Regions from separate parts of the Streptomyces sp. NPDC001714 genome, predicted to be linked through region 2. Evidence: riboswitches for the same ligand, from Rfam matches in the RefSeq annotation. Region 2 holds a riboswitch; each other region holds the start of a gene.
What was found. A riboswitch is a leader RNA that binds a small molecule or an ion and turns the genes downstream of it on or off. The one in region 2 is predicted to bind cyclic di-AMP.
Positions count from the first base shown of each region.

Region 1: it holds a riboswitch for cyclic di-AMP, as region 2 does, so the genes downstream of both, ACFY0P_RS02020 (NlpC/P60 family protein) here and ACFY0P_RS35500 (transglycosylase family protein) in region 2, are expected to answer to the same signal.
Region 3: it holds a riboswitch for cyclic di-AMP, as region 2 does, so the genes downstream of both, ACFY0P_RS05925 (C40 family peptidase) here and ACFY0P_RS35500 (transglycosylase family protein) in region 2, are expected to answer to the same signal.

Region 1 is NZ_JBIAUL010000001.1:427,708-434,684, forward strand. It holds gene ACFY0P_RS02015 (tellurite resistance/C4-dicarboxylate transporter family protein) at 1-386, opposite strand, end outside; gene ACFY0P_RS02020 (NlpC/P60 family protein) at 664-1,836, opposite strand; cyclic di-AMP (ydaO/yuaA leader) riboswitch at 1,844-2,017, opposite strand; gene pcrA (DNA helicase PcrA) at 2,330-4,816, shown strand; gene ACFY0P_RS02030 (M23 family metallopeptidase) at 4,890-6,359, opposite strand; gene ACFY0P_RS02035 (esterase/lipase family protein) at 6,591-6,977, opposite strand, start outside.
Region 2 is NZ_JBIAUL010000016.1:104,743-111,719, forward strand. It holds gene eno (phosphopyruvate hydratase) at 1-839, opposite strand, end outside; gene ACFY0P_RS35500 (transglycosylase family protein) at 1,226-1,897, opposite strand; cyclic di-AMP (ydaO/yuaA leader) riboswitch at 1,902-2,076, opposite strand; gene ACFY0P_RS35505 (transglycosylase family protein) at 2,259-3,254, opposite strand; gene ACFY0P_RS35510 (cytochrome P450) at 3,880-5,118, shown strand; gene ACFY0P_RS35515 (nucleoside triphosphate pyrophosphohydrolase) at 5,125-6,138, opposite strand; gene ACFY0P_RS35520 (SurA N-terminal domain-containing protein) at 6,248-6,895, opposite strand.
Region 3 is NZ_JBIAUL010000002.1:300,043-307,019, reverse strand. It holds gene ACFY0P_RS05930 (DUF1996 domain-containing protein) at 1-1,521, opposite strand, end outside; cyclic di-AMP (ydaO/yuaA leader) riboswitch at 1,929-2,107, shown strand; gene ACFY0P_RS05925 (C40 family peptidase) at 2,118-4,454, shown strand; gene ACFY0P_RS05920 (NAD-dependent epimerase/dehydratase family protein) at 4,472-5,530, opposite strand; gene ACFY0P_RS05915 (FAD-dependent oxidoreductase) at 5,778-6,977, shown strand, end outside.

The DNA of each region.
Region 1 (6,977 bases), on a different contig from region 2:
GGCATCCGCGGCTTCCAGCGCCGCACGACGAGGATCAGCAGCGGCGGCCACAGCACCACCGACAGCGCCAGCAGGGCCTCGGCGAGGGTCTGCCACCCGAGCGCCGAGAACCGCGTCCCCAGCACCGTCGTCGCCGCCACGGCGGTGAGGGCGCCCGGCGTCCGGGCCTCCTGCGCCCACCGCCGGCGGTCGCGCGCCAGCCGTACGACGAAGTCCGCGGCCAGCGCCGGCCACATCACGCAGGCCACCACCAGCGCCACCCGGGACACGGTCTCCGCGCCCGCCAGGTGCAACCCCACCGACATGGTGCCGGTGGCCATCACGGCGGCCCCGGCCGCCGGCGGACGCTGCGCCCACCAGGCGCGGAGGGGTGAAATGCCGGACATGCTCCTGATGCTAGGGAGAGTCGGCCGTGGTACGAGCGGGGCACGCGCGCGTGCGGCCCGTGAACCGTGCGATCCGCGGTGGAGCGCGAGCGGGTGCGGAGGAGTGGCTGGAGGCGTGCGAGGTCTGGAGGTGCGCCGTGGCCCGCTGGGAGCGGTGGCGCGAGGGGGTGCGGTGGAGCGGCCGCGGGTGCGTGGGGGGAGGCGGGCGCCGTGGCGCGCGAACGCCGGCGAAGGGGAGCGGGAGGGGGCGCCCCACGGGTGATGGGCGCCCCCTTGGTCAGGCCGGGCGGACCACGCTGTGGATGATCGACTCGCCGCCGTAGTAGATCGACTCCTCCCGGACGTAGGCGCCGGGCTTCGGGGCGTGGATCATCATGCCGTTGCCGATGTAGATGCCGACGTGGCTGACGTCGCCGTAGAAGAAGACCAGGTCGCCGGGCTGGGCGTCGGCGAGGGAGACGGTGGTGCCGGCGTTCACCTGGTCGTAGGTGGTGCGCGGCAGGGAGACGCCCGCGGCCTTCCAGGCGGCCTGGGAGAGCCCGGAGCAGTCGCAGGAGCCGGGGCCGGTGGCGCCCCAGACGTACGGCTTGCCGATCTGCGCGCGGGCGAAGGCGATCGCCTTGGCGGCCTTCGTGGCATAGGCGGAGGAGGAACCGCCCGACGTGCCGGAGGAGGAGCTGCCCGACGTGCCGGAGGAGGGGCTGCCCGACGCGGCGGACGACGACGTCTCCTGGTCGGCCGCCGCGGCCTGCTGCTTCGCCAGCTCCGCCGCCTTGCGGTCCGCCGCTTCCTGCTGCTGCTTCTCGATCGCCGCCAGCCGGGCCTTCTCCGCGGCCGTCAGCCGCGACAGCAGCTCCCGCGCGGAGGCCAGTTTCGTCTGCACGGTGGTCTTGGCCGTCTTGAGGTCGTCCTGCGTCTCGGTGAGCGTCTCGAGGCTCCGGGTGGCCTCCTGCCGCTTCTTCATGGTCGCGGACTGCTGCGTGACGTAGTCGTCGACCGCGTCCTTCTGGCGCGAGGTCAGCCGGCTCATCAGCTGGTCCTGGTCGAAGTAGTCCTGGGGACTGTCCGCGAGCAGGAAGGTCGCCGTGTCGGGAACGCTCGCCCCGGTCCGGTACTGGGCCGCGGCGAACGAACCCAGTTCCTCACGCGCCTTGTTCAGCCGGTCCGTGCGCCGGGCGACGTCGTCGAGCAGGGTGTCGACCTGCCTGCGCTGCTTGCCGGTCCTCTCCTCGGCCGCGTTGTACTTCTCGGTGGCCGACTCCGCCTGTCGGTAGAGAGCGTCGACCTTCTTCTCGACCTCCTCCAGGCTCGGCTTGCCGTCCCCGGAGGGCGCGGCCTCGGCCGTCTGGGAGAACAGGGCCATGGAGGTGAGGGCGGCGGTGGCCAGCGCGGGGGTGCGTATGCCTGCCGCGCGTGTTCCTGACGGCCGGGACTTGCGGTGCGACGCCAACGGGGGCGACTCCTTCCAGCGTTCCGCCTACCGAGTTAGCTGTCGGGTTCGGGCGGGTGGTTCGGAAGGGTTGCCCTACGGTCCGGTCCCCGGAGGGAGTCGGGACCGATTCACCCCGGGATCGGTGTGGGTCCCCGGCTCCGGATGCGCTGCGGCGCCCCGGACTCGGCGGAGGCCGTGCGGCCCGGCGACGTTCGCCGGTGGGGGTCGTACGGCCTGCCCGGCACGCTAGCCAACTCGTGTGGCCTCTGTGAAGGTTGATGTGCGATATGCCCGATACATTTTCGTGACCTTGGCGTAGGGGTTTGTTCGGGTGGGGTGGTCTGGGGCGTTATGGGCCACTTGCCCGGGAGGATCGACGGGTTCACGGGATGCGTTCGCGGCTGGATGACGCGCGTCGACCGGCCGTGACGGAGTGGATCTGTTCGGTCACCGGGGCGAGTTTTCGGGGCGGCGACCGGTTGTCGGTGGGGCGCCCTAGACTCGGAGAGCGATGAGCAGCCTCTTTGACGACAGCTTCCTGGCGAGCCTCCAGGCCCCCCGCGGCCATGACGAGGAACCCCCGCCGCCGCCCGAGGACGAGCACGCTCCGGAGCCGGTTCCGGACGATCTGTTCGGCGGGAAGTTCGACGTGCCCCCGGACCGGGACGCCTACTACCGCGACGGCGCCGCCCGCCCCGCCCTGGACCCGGCCGCGCTCCTGGAGGGGCTCAACGAGAACCAGCGGGCGGCCGTCGTGCACGCCGGCTCCCCGCTGCTCATCGTGGCCGGCGCCGGTTCCGGCAAGACGCGCGTACTCACCCACCGCATCGCGCACCTGCTCGGCGCGCGCCAGGTGCACCCGGGCCAGATCCTCGCGATCACCTTCACCAACAAGGCCGCGGGCGAGATGAAGGAACGCGTCGAGCACCTCGTGGGCCCGCGCGCGAACGCGATGTGGGTGATGACCTTCCACAGCGCCTGCGTGCGGATCCTCCGCAGGGAGAGCAAGAAGCTCGGCTTCACCTCCTCCTTCTCGATCTACGACGCGGCCGACTCCAAGCGCCTGATGGCCCTGGTCTGCCGGGACCTGGACCTCGACCCCAAGCGGTTCCCGCCGAAGTCGTTCAGCGCCCAGGTCAGCAACCTCAAGAACGAGCTGGTCGACGAGGAGGACTTCGCCGCCCGGGCGAGCGACGGCTTCGAGAAGACCCTCGCCCAGGCCTACGCCCTCTACCAGTCGCGGCTGCGCGAGGCGAACGCCCTCGACTTCGACGACCTGATCATGACGACGGTCAACCTGCTGCGCGCCTTCCCGGACGTCGCCGAGCACTACCGCCGCCGCTTCCGGCACGTCCTGGTCGACGAGTACCAGGACACCAACCACGCCCAGTACGCGCTCGTGCGCGAGCTGGTCGGCACCGGCGCACACGCCCCGGACACCCCACCCGGCGAGCACGACCTGCCCCCCGCCGAGCTCTGCGTCGTCGGTGACGCCGACCAGTCGATCTACGCCTTCCGGGGCGCGACGATCCGCAACATCCTCCAGTTCGAGGAGGACTACCCGAACGCGACGACGATCCTCCTGGAGCAGAACTACCGCTCCACGCAGACGATCCTGAGCGCCGCCAACGCGGTCATCGAGCGCAACGAGTCCCGCCGCCCGAAGAACCTGTGGACCAACGCGGGCGCGGGCGCGCAGATCACCGGCTACGTGGCCGACACCGAGCACGACGAGGCGCAGTTCGTCGCCGAGGAGATAGACCGTCTCACTGACGCGGGCGAGGCGAAGGCGGGCGATGTCGCCGTCTTCTACCGCACCAACGCGCAGTCCCGTGTCTTCGAGGAGATCTTCATCCGGGTCGGCCTGCCCTACAAGGTCGTCGGCGGCGTCCGCTTCTACGAGCGCAAGGAGGTCCGGGACGTCCTGGCGTACCTGCGGGTGCTGGCCAACCCGGAGGACTCCGTCCCGCTCCGGCGCATCCTCAACGTCCCCAAGCGCGGTATCGGCGACCGTGCGGAGGCGATGATCGACGCCCTCGCCCAGCGCGAGAAGATCAGCTTCCCGCAGGCGCTCAAGCGGGTCGACGAGGCGTACGGCATGGCCGCGCGGTCGACGAACGCGGTCAAGCGGTTCAACACGCTGATGGAGGACCTCCGTACGGTGGTGGAATCCGGCGCCGGACCCGCCACGGTCCTGGAGGCGATCTACGAACGCACCGGGTACCTCGCCGAGTTGCAGAACTCGACGGATCCGCAGGACGAGACCCGCATCGAGAACCTCCAGGAGCTCGCCTCAGTGGCGCTGGAGTTCGAGCAGGAGTCCGGTGAGGGAGAGGAGCCGGCCGGGCTCGCCGACTTCCTGGAGCGGGTGGCCCTGGTCGCCGACTCCGACCAGATCCCCGACGAGGACGAGAACGGCGACGGCGTCATCACGCTGATGACCCTGCACACCGCCAAGGGCCTCGAATTCCCGGTGGTGTTCCTGACCGGCATGGAGGACGGCGTCTTCCCGCACATGCGCGCCCTCGGCCAGACCAAGGAGCTGGAGGAGGAACGGCGCCTCGCCTACGTCGGCATCACGCGCGCGCGGGAACGGCTGTACCTCACGCGGTCGGCGATGCGCAGCGCCTGGGGCCAGCCGTCGTACAACCCGCCCTCGCGCTTCCTGGAGGAGATCCCGGGCGCGTATCTGGAGTGGAAGCGGACCGGGGCGACGGCACCGGTCTCCTCCGGGCCCGCGGCGGGTGTGGCGGCCTCGCTCTCCTCGACCCGCTCGCGCTCCTCGGCGTCCGGCGCGTCCGGCTTCGCCACCCGGCGGACCTCGGAGAAGCCGGTGGTCTCGCTGGCGGTCGGCGACCGCGTCACCCATGACCAGTTCGGCCTCGGCACGGTCGTCGGAGTGAAGGGCACGGGCGGCAACGCGGAGGCGACGATCGATTTCGGCGACGCCAAGCCGAAGCGGCTGCTGCTGCGGTACGCGCCGGTGGAGAAGCTGTAGCGGAGAAGGCGCAGGGGAGAAGGTTGTAGTACCGGGCCCCGCCGCGGCGGGGCCCACCGCCACCGGGGGTGGCTCAGGTCGGGTCGAGCCCGTGGCTGCGCAGCCACGGCAGCGGGTCTATGGCGGCGCCGCCGGCCGGCCTCACCTCGAAGTGCAGGTGCGGGCCGGTCGAGTTGCCGGAGTTCCCGGAGTACGCGATCGGGTCGCCGGCCTTCACCGTCGTCCCGGCGGCGACGCGGTACGACGAGAGGTGGCAGTACCACGTCTCCGTGCCGTCCTTCGCCGTCACGATCATCATGTTGCCGTAGGCGCTGTTCCACTTGGTGGAGACGACGCCGTCGGTCGCGGCCATCACCGTCGTGCCGTAGGAGACGGGGAAGTCGATGCCCGTGTGGACGGACATCCAGTTCACGCCGGCCTGGCCGAAGTAGGCGCTGAGCCCCTTCTGCGTGACCGGAAGCACGTACTTGGGGCGCAGTCGCTCCTTGCGGGCCGCCTCCGCCGCCGCCTTCTTCTTCTCGGTCTCCTGCTGGGTCTTGAGGTCGATGCGCTCCTGCGTCCGGCTGGCCCGGTCGGCGAAGTCGTCGGCTCCTGCCGAGAGCGTCCTCAGCTGGGCGTCCAGCTTGCTGTTGGCGGCGGACGGCTTCACCGACTGCGCGTCGGAGGCGGAGGCCGTGGTGTCCTTGCCGTCGTCGGTCAGGCTGCCGACCGAGGCTGCCGCGATCCCGGCGACCCCCATCACGCACACGGAGGGCACGGCGACGGTCAGCAGCGCGGACCGCTTGGGAGGCGTACGGCGGCGGGAACGCGCCCCCGCGCGGGAGCCGGCGCGAGTCGCCGCGGCGGGTGGGGCCGGGGTGAGCTCTTCCTGGTCCTCCAGCAGTGGCGTTACTGCAGGCAGTTCACCGGTCGCGGCCAGCTCGCCGTCGTCCGGGGAGTCCGCCGCGGACTCCGCGAACTCGTCGTGCCCGCCGTACTCCTCGTACTCGCCGTGCTCGCGGTGGTCCCCCTGCTCCTCGAAGTCCCCGTACTGCTCGTGCTCGGGGGCCTGGGCCGGGGTGCCGTCGGAGTTCCACTGCGTGGCGTCGTACACGCCGGTGTCGAACGCCTGGGTGCCCCACTCCCATTGCTGGGTCGCACCGGCCGTGGAGGACTGGTCGGGCTGCAGCCAGGCGTTCGCGTCCCAGTGACCGCTGGTGTCGGGGGCCGTCCCCTGCGCCGGGACGGTCCACGCGGTGCTGTCGTAGGCGCCGGAGTCGTAGGCGGCGTGATGCTGGGCCGCGTAGGGGTCGTAGTTCAGCGTCTGGCCGCCGGCGGTCTGCCACTGCGTGGTGTCGTACGCGCCGGTGGCCTGGGCCTGACCCGGGAGGCTGCCGAAGAGCGGGTCGCTGTGGAACGAGGTGCCGGTGGCGGCGTGGTCGCCGTACGTGGTGAAGTCGCCGTACTGGGCTTCCTGCGTGCCGTACGGCGCGTAGTGCGCCTGATCGGCGTCGGAAGCCGGGGCCGGGGTGGTCATGGTCCCCGACGGGTGACGGTCGTTCACCAACTTCTCTTTCGCCTCGACAACAGGGGCTGCCAGAGCAGTGCGGCGACTGTACCCGGCGGTATGCGGGCGCGACAATCTTCAACAGGTTTCGCTGTTTCGGGAAACGGGCATTCGGCCGTGTTTCGGGGGACGACGGGCGTGGGTTTGGCCTTTTGTTCGAGGAGTGTTCGAGGTGAGTGGTGCCGCCGGTGGTCCCCGGCGGCACCGAACGGGCCCTCCGGTGCGCCCTCAGGCCACCGTCAGACCGCCCGCGATCCGCTCCTCCGGGTGTGTTTCGTCGAGGGCCTGCCGTATACCGGTCGCGATCGCCGGGTGGACGGGGAGGGCGAGGTGGCCGATCCCGGTCACCCGTACGTTCGTCGCCATGAGGTCCGGGTGGTCGACACGGGCCGTCTCCACCGGTTCCATCAGCGAGTCGAGGTCGCTCCAGAAGCTCACGAACCGGGTACGGCAGCCGGGCGCGGGCCGGGCCAGCTCCTCGATCACCTCCGAACCGGGGCGCATCTGCCGCACGATCGGGTGTGCGTCCGCCAGGGGCGCCACCCGGGTGCCGGAGTGCGGGGTGCCGAGCGTCACCAACGTGCGGACGCGCAGGTCGCCGCCGAGGCGCTGGAC
Region 2 (6,977 bases):
GGGTACGCGGCGACGAGCTCCTCGTAGTACTCGGTCATCTCGGCGGCCGAGCGGGACTTGCCCTCGAACTCGTACTTGCCGTCCTTGTAGAACTCGGACGCGGCGACGTCGAGCGCGAGCGCGATCTGCTCACCCGGGACGTAGCCGGCCTGCTTGATCGCCTCAAGGATGAGGTCGAGCGCGGCGCGGTTGGAGTCCAGGTTCGGGGCGAAGCCGCCCTCGTCGCCGAGGCCGGTGGACAGGCCCTTCGACTTCAGGACCTTCTTGAGGGTGTGGTAGACCTCGGCACCCCAGCGCAGCGCCTCGGAGAAGGACTCCGCGCCGATCGGGGCGATCATGAACTCCTGGATGTCGACGTTGGAGTCCGCGTGCGAGCCGCCGTTGAGGATGTTCATCATCGGGACGGGGAGCAGGTGCGCGTTCGGGCCACCGAGGTAGCGGAACAGCGGCAGGTCGGACGCCTCGGAGGCGGCGTGCGCGACGGCGAGGGAGACGCCGAGGATGGCGTTGGCGCCGAGCGAGCCCTTGTTGTCCGTGGCGTCCAGGTCGAACATGGCCTGGTCGATCAGGCGCTGCTCGGTGGCGTCGTAGCCGACGAGCTCGGGGCCGATCTGCTCGATGACGGCGAGGACGGCCTTCTCGACGCCCTTGCCCAGGTAGCGGTTGGGGTCGCCGTCACGGAGCTCGATGGCCTCGAAGGCACCGGTGGAGGCGCCGGACGGGACGGCGGCACGACCCGTGCTGCCGTCGTCGAGGCCGACCTCGACCTCGACCGTGGGGTTGCCTCGGGAGTCCAGGATTTCCCGGGCTACGACGACGTCGATGGACGGCACGAGCATCTCCTTCTTGGGATGTGACGCTGGTTGTGCGGGGCGCACGTGGGCCTCGTCGGCCCTTGCTCAGCCTTGCGACTAGAGCCTAACCGTCCCAGGGCCGTCGGCCGGCACGACCGACCGGCCCGTGGACACACAGACGGTACCCATTGTTCACGCGCGGAACAAAGGGGTCCCGATGAAGAACGGAAGAAGAGCGGGCCAAGAGGGGGCCGAGAGGGGGACGGCAAAGAGAAACCCGCCCCGGTGCGTTCGGGGGAAAACGCACCGGAGCGGGGGCCCGTGGGGGACGGGGGTGGCCCTCACGTGGCCTCCACTATGGGGACCACGGTTGTGTGGGAGCTGTGGTTCAGCTGGGCGCCGCCTCATACTCACGGCGGCCGCACCGCGCCTTACTTCAGGTGCAGCTGCTGGCCCGGGTAGATGAAGTCGGCGTCGTCGACGATGTCCTTGTTCAGCTTGAACAGCGCCTGCCAGCCACCCTTGACCTTGTGCTTCTCGGCGATCGAGCTGAGGGTGTCGCCCTTGACGACCTTGTACTCGCCGTCGCCCTTCTTGACCTTCTTGCCGGTCGGGGTGGTGACGGTCTTCTTGGCGGCCGGGCGCTCGGCGGAGCGGGAGGCGGCCTGGGTGTCGGTCGAGCGGGTGGCGGTGCTGCTGCTCGACGAGCTGGAGCTGCTGCCGGTGTAGGTGGCACCGGACAGGCCCGTGCCGCAGACCGGCCAGGCGCCCTTGCCCTGGGCGGCGAGGACCTTCTCGGCGATCTGGATCTGCTGCGCCTTGGTGGCCTGGTTGGCCTGCGCGGCGTACTGCGTGCCGCCGTACGCGGCCCAGGTGGAGGCGGAGAACTGCAGACCGCCGTAGTAGCCGTTGCCGGTGTTGATGGCCCAGTTGCCACCGGACTCGCACTGGGCGACGGCGTCCCACTCGGAGGCGGTGGCGGCGGAGGCGCTGCCGGCCGCCATCAGCGGGGCGGCGACGGCGACGCCGGTGACACCGGCGACAGCGATGGCGCGGACGGCCTTGGACGGACGACGGTGCTTGCCCTTGCCGGAGAACAGCATGGATCGATCCCCTCACCGACGCCTGCGAGGTGAGCTGTCGGGTTCGGGCCGGTTGAGTTGCCCGGCCGCACACCCGTGTGTCGGTGCGCGGCTTCACCCCGAGCCGGATCGGCGGCCTCAACCACCGGTCCCGGCACTTACCTTGGGTCCCCCGCTCCTGCCTACGGCGCATGACGCGACGACTGTTCCCGGACAGCCGCTGGCAGGACTCGGCGTTGCGACGGCCGGGGCTCGTGGTGACGAGCGGCCTTGACCGTAAACAGGCCATCAGGTGAATTTCAAAGATGATCAGGGCTTCTGAGACTCATCCCACACTTTCACCAAAACGGACATTCAACTCGAAACGGGGCGTCAACTCCCGTTACTTTTCGCCCGATTCGCTGCCGAGTTTCAGGGTCTGACCGGGGGTGATGGCGTTCGGGTCGGTGCCGATGTCGGCCTTGTTCACGGCGTAGAGCGCGCGCCATCCGCCGTCGAGGTCAAGGGAGTCGGCGATGGAGGCGAGGGTGTCGCCGTCACGGACGGTGTAGGTGCCGCCGCCACTGGAGGCGTGCCGGCCGGAGGAGGTGGCACTCTGACCGTTTGTCACGCTTTCGTCCGCCGAGCCGCCACGGTGCTTGCCGCCACCACTGACGGCACCCGTGTCGACCAGACTCCAAGAACCCCCGGTCTGCGACGAATTGTCCGAGTCGTCGGTCCCCGAAGTGGCGGGACTCTCACTCGCCCTCGAGGTACCGGAGCCAGAGGATTCCGACTTGTCCGTCTTGGTGGATTTGCTGGAGGTGTCCGTCTTCGAGTCGCTGCCGGCACTCGCGTCCGGAGAGGGGGTGGCGGAGTCGTTCGCGGAGTCCGTGGCGCCCGAAGAGGAGTCGGAACCGGAGGAGGACGAGTCGGACAGCCCAGAGGACGAATCCGATGAGCCGGAGGAACCAGACGAACCACCCGAGTCGCCGAGTCCCGTGTCGACGTTCACCGAGGCGTCGTCGGACGAGAGCCCGGCGAGCAGGGCGCAGGTCCGCCAGGGCTTGGTGCCCTGGTCGGCGAGTATCTTCTCGGCGACCGCGATCTGCTGCGAACGGCTCGCCTGGTCGGGCGTGGTGGCGTACTCCTGGCCCCCGTACTTGTTCCAGTCGTCCAGGGAGATCTGGAGGCCGCCGTAGTAGCCGGTGCCGTTGTCGGCGCTCCAGGAGCCGCCGCTCTCGCACTCGGCCACCTGGTCCCAGGTGGAGCCGTCGGCCGCGCTGGCGCTCACCGCGCCGAGGAGCGGGATGGCGATGGCGGAGCCGGTCACCCCGGCCGCGACGAGGAGTGCCGGAGCCTGGCGGGGGCGACGGTGACGACCGTTCCCGGAGAGCATGCGGAAACCTTTCGAGCGACAGCGGTGACCGGCGCGGCGGGTCCCGCAGGGGCGCCGCGCTGATGGGTGAACGTATCCGCAGACGATCACTTGTCACAAGTTAATGCCGCGTAGATCACGTGAAGATCACAGACTTGAACGCCGGTCACCTTTTGCCCGTACGGACCGGTACGGGCCTGGGCACTTGGCTTCCGTGATGCCCACGGTGGCCTCGAAGGGTGGGACGAGCGGTTGACGCTGGAGAGGCCTCGCCCTCGGCGATGACAGGCCTCGAACCGCGCCTGCCGGTCCTCTCGATGGCGTACCCCCACGGCGGCGGGCCCCCCACCCACCCCCCTTCAAGAGCCGCAGGAACAGTACGAATCGGCTCCGGTCCACGGTTGACCGCGGGCACGGACACAGCTGTAGCGTTGATCACGTCAGCCCCTTCACGGCTGGCAAGGTCCCGGAGCCCTGGCCGGCTCTGGGACCTCTTGCTTTGCCGGGAATCTAACGCGCGACAGGACATAGTGCCGAGAAACAGTCGGAATTCCCTCGTGGGTGCCCGTTTCTCCCTATATCAGGGCCAGAACCGGCGTTTCCGTGGCAGGGCGACCATCGGTCAGCTCCCGCTACGGTTTTCCTTGTGAACGTCCCGAACACCGCCCCCGAACCCTTCACCTGGGAGTTCGCCTCCGATCCATACCCGGCCTACGCCTGGCTGCGCGAGCACTCGCCGGTCCATTGGACGAAGCTGCCCAGCGGAGTGGAGGCCTGGTTGGTGACCCGCTACGCCGACGCGCGCCAGGCTCTCGCCGACGGGCGGCTTTCGAAGAACCCCGACCATCACGCCGAGGAAGCGCACGGCAAGAGCAGGACCGGCATCCCCGGTGAGCGCAGCGCCAATCTCATGACGCATCTACTCAATATCGACCCACCGGACCACACCCGGCTGCGCCGCCTCGTCTCCCAGGCGTTCACTCCCCGCCGCGTGGCGCAATTCGCGCCGCGCGTACAGGAGTTGACCGACGACCTCATCGACCGGTTCGCACCACAGGGCGAGGCCGACCTCATCCACGACTTCGCCTTCCCCCTTCCCATCTATGCGATCTGCGACCTGCTCGGAGTCCCGCGCGAGGACCAGGAAAAGTTCCGCGAGTGGGCGGGGATGATGATCCGGCATGGAGGAGGTCCACGCGGCGGCGTCGCCCGTTCCGTCAAGAAGATCCGCGCCTACCTCGCCGAACTCATCCACCGCAAACGCAGCGACCTCGGCGAGGACCTGATCTCAGGACTCATCCGCGCCTCCGACCAGGGCGAACACCTCACCGAGAACGAAGCCGCCGCCATGTGTTTCGTACTTCTGTTCGCGGGCTTCGAGACCACCATCAATCTCATCGGCAACGGCCTGTATGCACTGCTGCGCAATCCCACGCAACGGGACCGGCTCCAGAAGTCGATCGAGCGCGGTGACAACGGACTGCTCGACACCGGAGTGGAAGAGCTGCTCCGCTATGACGGACCGGTGGAGCTGGCCACCTGGCGCTTCGCCACCGAAGCCCTCACCATCGGCGGACAGCGTATTGCCACCGGCGATCCGGTGCTCGTCGTCCTGGCCGCCGCAAACCGCGACCCTGCACGATTCTCGGCACCCGACACAATCGACCTCGCCCGCGGCGACAACCAGCACCTCGGATACGGCCACGGCATCCACTACTGCCTGGGCGCACCCTTGGCCCGCCTCGAAGGCCGTACGGCCCTCAAGACGCTGCTGCACCGCCTCCCCGACCTCCGGCTCGCAGCAGACCCCGCCGACCTGCGCTGGCGAGGTGGGCTCATCATGCGCGGGTTGCGGGAACTGCCCGTGCAGTTCACCGCCCTCTGACCGAAGTCACCTCTCCACTCCCTCCGTGGCCCGCACCGCGTCCCGGTAGGCCCGGGCCGCCGCTCGCAGGGCCGCCTCCGGGTCGACGCCCTCCGCCTCCGCGCGGGCCGCCAGCGCGAGCAGTTCGTAGCCGATGCCCGGGGCCTGCGGCAGCGGCACCTCAAGGCCCGCCGTCCGCACCCGGGAGGCCAGCTTCGCCGCCAGTGCGAGACCCGGCTGGGCGAGGGGTATGCCGTCCGTGACGGACGCGCGCCGCTTCTCCACCGCCTTCGTCCGCAGCCAGTGCTCCTTGACCTCCTCCGGCGTCGACGCCGTCTCGTCCCCGAAGACGTGCGGGTGGCGGTGGATGAGCTTCGCGACGATGCCGCCGGCCACGTCGTCGATCGAGAAGGGGGCCTCCGGGTCCTCCTCCGCGATCCGCGCGTGGAAGACGACCTGGAGGAGCACGTCGCCCAGCTCCTCCCGCAGCTCGTCGCGGTCGCCTTCCTCGATCGCCTCGACGAGTTCGTACGCCTCCTCGATGCCGTACTTCGCAAGGCCCTGGTGGGTCTGCCGGGACGACCAGGGGCACTCCGCGCGGATCCGGTCCATGACCTGGACGAGGTCGAGGAGGCGGGCGCCGGGCAGGTCGTAGGAGGCGGGGAGCAGCTCCAGCTCGGGCATCCGGACGCGGCCGGAGCCGGCGAGGCGGGCCAGGCCGTCCGTGAGCGCCGGTTCGCCCTCGCCCGTCGCCACGACCACCACCGTCCGGCCGCCGGCACAGGCGTCGACCAGCTCCTCGGCGGTGGGCGCGGCCTCGTCCACGGCCGTCCCGGCCTCCCGCAGATACGGCAGCTGCGGATGTGCGCCGTCCGCGCACAGCACGCGGTCCGCCGTGCGCAGCGCCTGCCAGGCGGGCCAGGACAGCAGGCCGGGGGCGACGCGGTGGCTGGTGGTGAGCAGGACGACCCGGCCGGCGTCGGCGGCCGCAGGCGCAGGAGAGGGTTCCGGGGTGGTGGGTTCGGGCCTGGTGGTGTTCACGCTCCGAACGTAACGCACCGCCGCCGCCCACCTCGCGGTCTGTCCACAGGGTAGGGGTGATCAAGTGATCGTATGACCGCCGCGGAGGTGATCACCCCGGTGGCCTGCCCTACGCCGACACCTGCGTCCCGGCCGAGGTGACCTCCCGCACCCACGGCGTCTTGGCGTCCACCCGGCTGCTCTTCTGGACGTCCCAGGCGCCGTAGCGCGGGTTGAGGTCGACGTGGAGTTCCTTGGAGGCGCCGGCCAGGGCCTTCCAGAAGGCGGGCTGCGAGGTCTCGGTGCCGAGCACCGCGGCGAGCTTGTTGGCCTCCACCTGGAAGCGGAGGTTGTCGTCCAGCCGCTTGGGGGCGATGCCGTACTTCTGCAGCCAGGCCGTCTGCAGGGCCGCGGCGCCGCCGGCCTGCTGTTCGAGGCCGGAGCGCATCTGCTCGACCTCCGCGCGGGTGACGCTGACGCCCGCGTTCTGGGCGGCCCGGTGCAGCACCTTGTCGAGGACCATGTTGTACAGGGTGTCCCGGGTGAGGCTGCTGGTGGAGGCGAGCACCTGCTGGTACTGCGTCTCGTCCGGCACCGCGGCGCGCTGCGCCCGGCGCACCTCGTCCACGCGGTTCTCCAGCTGCGAGACGGTGATCCGCCGGCCGCCCACGACGGCCGCCGCGCCCGGGTGCGCGTCGCTTCCGCAGGCGGTCAGGAAGGGAGCCGCGGCGGCGATCGCGGCGGAGAGGAGGAGCGCGGTGCGACGGCGGCGGTGCAAGGGTGCCTCCCGAGGAGATTGTGCGACGGTGCACAAAGTCTTGCGGTGATCGATGGTAGGCAGTGGGCAGGCTCTGGCCAAC
Region 3 (6,977 bases), on a different contig from region 2:
GGACGGCTCGGCGCTCTGCGTCTCGGCCGGCGGGGTGACCGGGCTCGCGGTCCCGCTCGGCTCCGCGCTCTGGGACGGCGGCTGCTCGTCGGCCCCCGCACCGCACTTGCGACCGGAGTTGATGCAGTCGACCATCTTCCGCATCAGGCTCTCGTCGAAGACGTTGATGAAGTCGCCGTGGTCGGTGACCGGCTTGTGCAGCTGCTCGGGGAACGAGTCCACCGCGAACAGCGGGACCGTACGGCCGCCGTCCTGGAGGCTCGGAGCGTCCACGTCGTAGACGATGCGCTGCACCAGCTGCGGGATGGCCTGGAAACCGGCCGGGCAGCTGCCGTCGGGAGCCTCGAACGCCACGTGGGTGCGGTGGTTGGCGCTGTCGATGTTCCGGCCGTCCCAGCAGCTCTGGAACCTGAACGTGCGCACGACGTCACTGCCGGAGGGGCAGAGCGGGTACTTGTCCTTGAGCTGCCGGTCCTCGTAACCGGTGCAGCTCCAGGAGGCGTTGGCGTTGGCCGGGCCGTTGACGAACGCCTTGGCGTCGCCGGTGATGATGCGCAGCAGCCGGGGCATCTCGGTGACCTTGGAGGTCGGGTTGCCCTCGAAGGTCAGCGTGACCTCCTTCGCCGTGACGATCTGCCCCGCGTTGCCCTCGGTGCCGCCGCCCGGCTTGTCGGCGTCCCGCTCCTGCTTGCCGTTCTGCAGCCGCAGCACGGGCCAGTAGTACGTGGACTTGTCGCCCTGGTCCGCGCAGCTGGTGTCGGCGTTCGCGAGGTCCTGGTCGCTGGCGAAGGCGTTGTTGGACTGGTTGCCGATGTAGTCGTGGAAGTGGTGGGCGCCGTTGGAGACACCGGGCGCGACGATCACGTTGTCCGAGTTGAACAGGCCGTTCGCGTTGACGCCGCAGCTGGAGCTGAAGGTGCCGGTGGAGCCGCCGGGTTGCTCGGCCGGGGTCGCGACGTTCGGCTGGACGGAGGTGATGTCCGCGTAGTCGGAGGCGACCGGGCCGTTGCCGCCCTGGCCGACCGCACCGGTGCCCTGGCTCGGCGCCGCGCTGCCCTGGCCGCTCTGGCTCGGCGTGGCACTGCCCTGGGGCGTGGCCGACTGCCCGTCGCCCTGGTTCGAGGAGCGGAGGGTGCAGGCGGCGAGGTCGTCGAGGCCCTGCGGGCGGTCGCCCTCGCGGGCGATGGCGTCGGAGATGCGCTGGATCGACTCGGACCGCTTCTCCTTCAGCGGATTCATGATCGTCTCGTCGGCGAGGCCGGGGTTCTGCTCGATTGCCGCCGCGGACTGGGTGAGTTGCTGGTAGGCGGCCGCGATCTGCTGGTCCAGCTGGGCGAGTTCGCGGTCGACGTCGGCCCGGGCCGCGTCGGGCACCGCCGTCAGCCGGCTGCCGACGTCGGGGCAGTAGACCGTGGGAGCGGAGAGCACCTGGCCGGTGGCGACCTGGCCCTGCTGGTCCCCGCCGCCCTCGGTGGCCGAGGCGTAGACGTTCACCGCGACCAGTCCTCCGCCGCCGAGCATCAGGGCGACCGCTGCAAAGGTCGCGCGCTGTGCGCCGGTCGGGCGTCTGCGCCTGTTGCGTCTCAAGGTCGTTCCCCTGCGTGTCGTAGGCGGCCGGGCATGGAAATCCCCCGCCCTATACGGCCCACGGCGCCATCGTGTTCAACAGACCCACGAATTCACGGTGACCTCACAGAAAGCGCGTGCCCGGGAGCAGGGTGAACGCGACCGACGGCAACGCCCCGGTGACCCTGCGAATGCAATGGATGCGCGCGAAATGCCGTTCCGTACGGTCGAGTTCCGAACGCTAAGACGAACATCACAAATACGTATCGGACAATAGCCACTTCAACCTTCACACGAGTGACACAAGTTGGCTAAGTTGACGGGCAAGCCGCTCGGCTCCCCCCGGCGAATCCCGTCGGGCCGCGCGGCCTCCGCCGAGTCCGGTGCCCCGCAGGGGCGGATCCGGAGCCGGGGACCCAACCGAACCACTGGGGTGAATCGGCCGACCGTCCGCAAGGGCAGAGGCCGTAGGGCATGCCTTCCGGACTTCACCGCGCCCGAACCCGACAGCTAACCCGGTAGGCGGAGTACGGAAGGAGCACGACCCCTCAATGGCGCCCGAGAGCCGTGACGAGGTTCGACAGCGGATCGACAGCCTCTACGACCAGGCTGAGAACGCCACCGGGAACTACAACGCCACCCGTGCGATGAGCGGGGGCTCGCGCTCACGTGGTGTCCCGCTGTTCAAACGGCCCCGTCGCGACGACCCGGGCCTCGACAACATCGCCCGGGAGTGGTTCGAGGGAGCGCGCTCGAAGCTGGGGCCGAGCGTTCCGGCCGCGCTGCCCACCGACCGGCTGCCCAGCCGGCCCGGCCCGCGCCGGCCCGTCAGCGCCATGGCCGCCGACCTGCTCGGCCAGCTGGAGGACTCGGGCCCGGCCCGGCTGGAGCTGACCGCGGGGCCGTCCGCGCAGAGCGAGATCGAGGTCGTCCGTGAGCTGCCGGCGCGCCCGAAGCTGGAGTTGACGGCGGGGCCCGCGGCGGCGCTGCCCGCGGGGACTATGGGTGGGCCCAGGACGCTGCCCGCCGCCGCGCCGCAGCGGCCTACGCCGGGTACCTCCAAGACCAAGAACCAGCTCAAGCTCGCCAAGGCCCGCGAGATGCTGTCCCAGCGCACCGGGCAGCGGGCGGTCGCCGCCCTCGAACCCGCCCCGGCCCCGATGCCGGTCGCCCAGGCCGCTCCGCCGGCACCCAGCCCCTGGCCCACGCCCGAGGCCCCGGCGCAGCAGTGGCAGGCTCCGGCCGCCGGCATACCGAACCAGCGCACCGGCAGCGGCTCCGCCCGCACCGACTCCCTCGCCGCCACGCGCGCGCTCCCGGCGGTGACCGAGACGGGCGGCATCCCGATCGTGTCCCCGTCGGACACCGGTACCTTCCGCATCATGACCCCGGGCGGTACCGACAGCACCCCGACCCGGGCCCCGGCGGACTCGAGCGGCTTCCGCATCATGACCCCCGGCGGCGCCGACAGCACCCCGACTCAGGCCCCGGCGGACTCGAGCGGCTTCCGCATCATGACCCCCGGCGGCTCGGGCGGCGGGACCTACCAGACCGCGCCCCCCATGGACGCGGGCGCCGCCCAGGCTCCGGCCCCGTCCCCGGGGGACTCCGGCTCCTTCCGCATCATGACGCCGGGCGCCACGGGCTCGTTCCCGATGCCGACCGCGGCCGACGCGGGCGCCTTCCCGACCACGGACCCCATGAGCACGAGCGCCTTCCCGACCGCCACCCCCGCGAACAGCGGCGCCTTCCCGACCGCGGACCCCATGAGCACGAGCGTCTTCCCGACCGCGGACCCCATGAGCACGAGCGCCTTCCCGACCGCGGCGCCCGCGGTTCCCGCTGCCGCTCCCGCCCCGGCCCCGATGGACGCCGGCGGATTCCGGGTCATGTCGCCGAACGCGGCCGCCGCCTACACCGATCTGCCTCCGGCCGCCGCCTACAGCGACGTCCCCCTGGCCACCCCCGACACCGCCTACGCCGTCGGCGCGTACAGCGCAGCGGCCGCCGCCCCCGTGCCGCCCGTGGCCGCCATGCCGCCGGCCGCCCCCTTCGCCGCGGCACCCGCCGCCGACATGTCCGGCGCCTACGCGGCCGGCATGCAGCCCGCCGACGGTGCCTACGCCTACGCCGCCACCACGGCCATGCCCACGGCGACGGCAGACCCCGCCGCCGCGATGCCAACGCCGATGGGGGCACCCATGGCGGCCCCCATGGCCATGCCCGCCGCCGCGATGCCGACGCCCATGCCGGCACCGATGGCGGCACCCATGACGGCACCCCCCGCACCGGCGACGGCCGCGGTGCCGACGGCCATGACCGCGCCGCCCGAGGCGATGATGATGGCCGCGCCCACCATGGCGATGCCCACGGCCGCCCCGGCCCCGGTCGTCACCGCCCCGCTCCCCACCACCCCCCTGCCGACCGCACCCCCGCAGGTCCCCGCCCCGGTGGCCACCGCAGCCGCGCCCGCACCGGGCGCCTACGCCGAACCCGGGGTCTTCCTCCAGCCGGGCGTCACGGCCGAGCCGGGCAAGGCCATGAAGGCGCTGGCGTTCGCGCGGGAGCAGATCGGCCGGCCGTGCGTCTGGGGGGCGACCGGGCCGGGGGCGTACGACTGCTCCAGCCTGACCCAGGCCGCCTGGCGCGCCGCCGGCGTCACGCTGCCGCGCACCGCGCCGGAACAGACCCTGGCCGGCACCCCGATCACGCTGGCCGCGATCGAGCCCGGCGACCTGGTCTTCTTCTTCGACGACGACAGCCACGTCGGGATCTACGCGGGCGGCGGCGCGATGGTGCACGCGCCGAGTCCCGGGGCGCTCATCCGCGAGGAGTCGATCTACAACGCCGGGGAGTCGGCGATCCACCGGGTGATCCGCCCGGCCTGACCCCCTGGCCGTCGGGGTCAGACCCTCCGCCGCCGGGTGCGCCAGCTCTCGTGGTGGTCCAGGAGGGTCTCCTCGACGGGCCGGTAGGCAAGGCCCAGTTCGTGGACGCTGCGGCCGTTGTCGACGCGGAAGCGGATGCCGAGGTGCTTGCGTATGTAGTCCTGGGTGAGGCCGAAGAGCGGGCCCAGGACCCGTACCGGCCCGTGCGGAAGCGCGGTGCGTGGCAGGCGGGGGTCCCAGGGGTGGCGGCTGCGGATGATCCGGGACATCTCGTGGAAGGACGTCATCGTCTCGTGGGCCACGATGTAACGCCCCCTGGCCGCGGGGTTCTCCGCCGCCGCGATGTGCGCGTCGGCCACGTCGCGGACGTCCGCGGTGGTGAAGCTGAAGTCCGGGGCGCCGTAGCAGAAGTAGCCCTTGAACAGCTCGTCGAGCAGGAAGAGGCTGCCGGACTCGGAGGCGGGCGTGAGGGAAGGGCCCAGGATCAGGCCGGGGTTGATCGAGACCATGCGCCAGCGGTCCTGGGCGGCCTCGGCGTCCCAGGCGGCCCGCTCGGCGACCGTCTTGGCGTAGTGGTAGGGGTTGTTCGCCACCGTGCTGGTGGTGTTGAAGTACTTCTCCGTCAGGACCTCGCCCGCCATCGCGCGGACGTCTGCGTAGTCGCCGAAGATCGCGCCCACGGTGGAGGTGAAGACCAGGGTCTCCACCTCCGGCGTGCGCTCCACGCTGCCGAGCACGTTGCGGGTGCCGAGCAACGCCGGGTCCACCAGGTCCCGTTGACCGTCCTTGATCCGTTCCGGCATCAGGAACGGCGAGGCGACGTGGAAGACGGTCGCGCAGCCGCGGAACGCCTCGTCGAAGGACCCGTCCGCCAGCAGGTCCGCCTCGAACAGGGTGAGTCGGCCGGGGAAGGCCTCCTGCAGCTCCCACAGGGGCCGTACCTTCGCCGCGTCGGACGCGCGGCGGACCGTCGCCCGGACCCCGTACCCTCGCTCCAGCAGCCGCCGCACCAGATGGCTCCCGACGAATCCGCTGCCGCCGGTCACCGCGACGGCCGTCTCCCCGCGTGCCTCCACGCTCTCACCCCTCGCCCTCCGGCCACCGCGCCTCGGTGCGCCGCAGAGGACAGGTTGGTGCATGCGCCGGGCACCCGCCAAGCACCGGGAGGCCGCCATGACGTCCCGGAAGCCATAAGCCGGACCCGATACACGTCATAAGATCGGCTTATGAGGTCATAGAGCGGACCCGCGTACTAACTTAGGACTGCCTTAGCTTAGGCTTCCCGTTCGAGATCGCTTGTCCTCACTCGAAGGGAACCTGATCATGCCGCGCCCCCTGCGGGTAGCCATCGTCGGAGCCGGCCCCGCCGGGATCTACGCCGCCGACGCCCTGCTCAAGTCCACGGTGGCCGCCGAGCCCGGCGTGTCCATCGACCTCTTCGAGCGGATGCCCGCCCCGTTCGGCCTGATCCGCTACGGCGTCGCCCCCGACCACCCGCGCATCAAGGGCATCATCACGGCCCTGCACCAGGTGCTCGACAAGCCGCAGATCCGCCTCTTCGGCAACGTGGACTACCCGACCGACATCAGCCTCGACGACCTGCGTTCCTTCTACGACGCGGTGATCTTCTCGACGGGCGCGACCGCCGACCGCGAGCTGCGGATACCCGGCATCGAACTGGACGGCTCCTACGGCGCCGCCGACTTCGTCTCCTGGTACGACGGCCACCCGGACGTGCCGCGCACCTGGCCGCTGGAGGCGGAGAAGGTCGCCGTCCTCGGCGTCGGCAACGTGGCCCTCGACGTGGCCCGCATCCTCGCCAAGACCGCCGACGAACTGCTCCCGACGGAGATCCCGCCGAACGTCCACGAGGGCCTCAAGGCCAACAAGGCCCTCGAAGTACACGTCTTCGGCCGCCGCGGCCCGGCGCAGGCGAAGTTCTCCCCGATGGAGCTGCGGGAGCTGGACCACTCCCCCAACATCGAGGTCATCGTCGATCCCGAGGACATCGACTACGACAAGGGCTCGATCGAGACCCGGCGCGGCAACAAGCAGGCCGACATGGTCGCCAAGACCCTGGAGAACTGGGCGATCCGCGACGTCGGCGACCGCCCGCACAAGCTCTTCCTGCACTTCTTCGAGTCCCCGGCCGAGATCCTCGGCGAGGACGGCAGGGTCACCGGGCTGCGCACCGAGCGCACCGCCCTCGACGGCACCGGAAACGTCAAGGGCACCGGCGAGTTCAAGGACTGGGACGTCACCGCGGTCTACCGCGCGGTCGGCTACCTCTCCGACAAGCTGCCCAAGCTGCCCTGGGACATCGAGTCGGGCACCGTCCCGGACGAGGGCGGCCGGGTCATCGAGGAGTCCGGCAGCCACCTCCGGTCGACCTACGTCACCGGCTGGATCCGGCGCGGCCCGGTCGGCCTCATCGGCCATACCAAGGGCGACGCCAACGAGACGGTGTCCAACCTGCTGGACGACTACGCCAACGGTCGCCTGCACACCCCCGAGGCGCCCGCG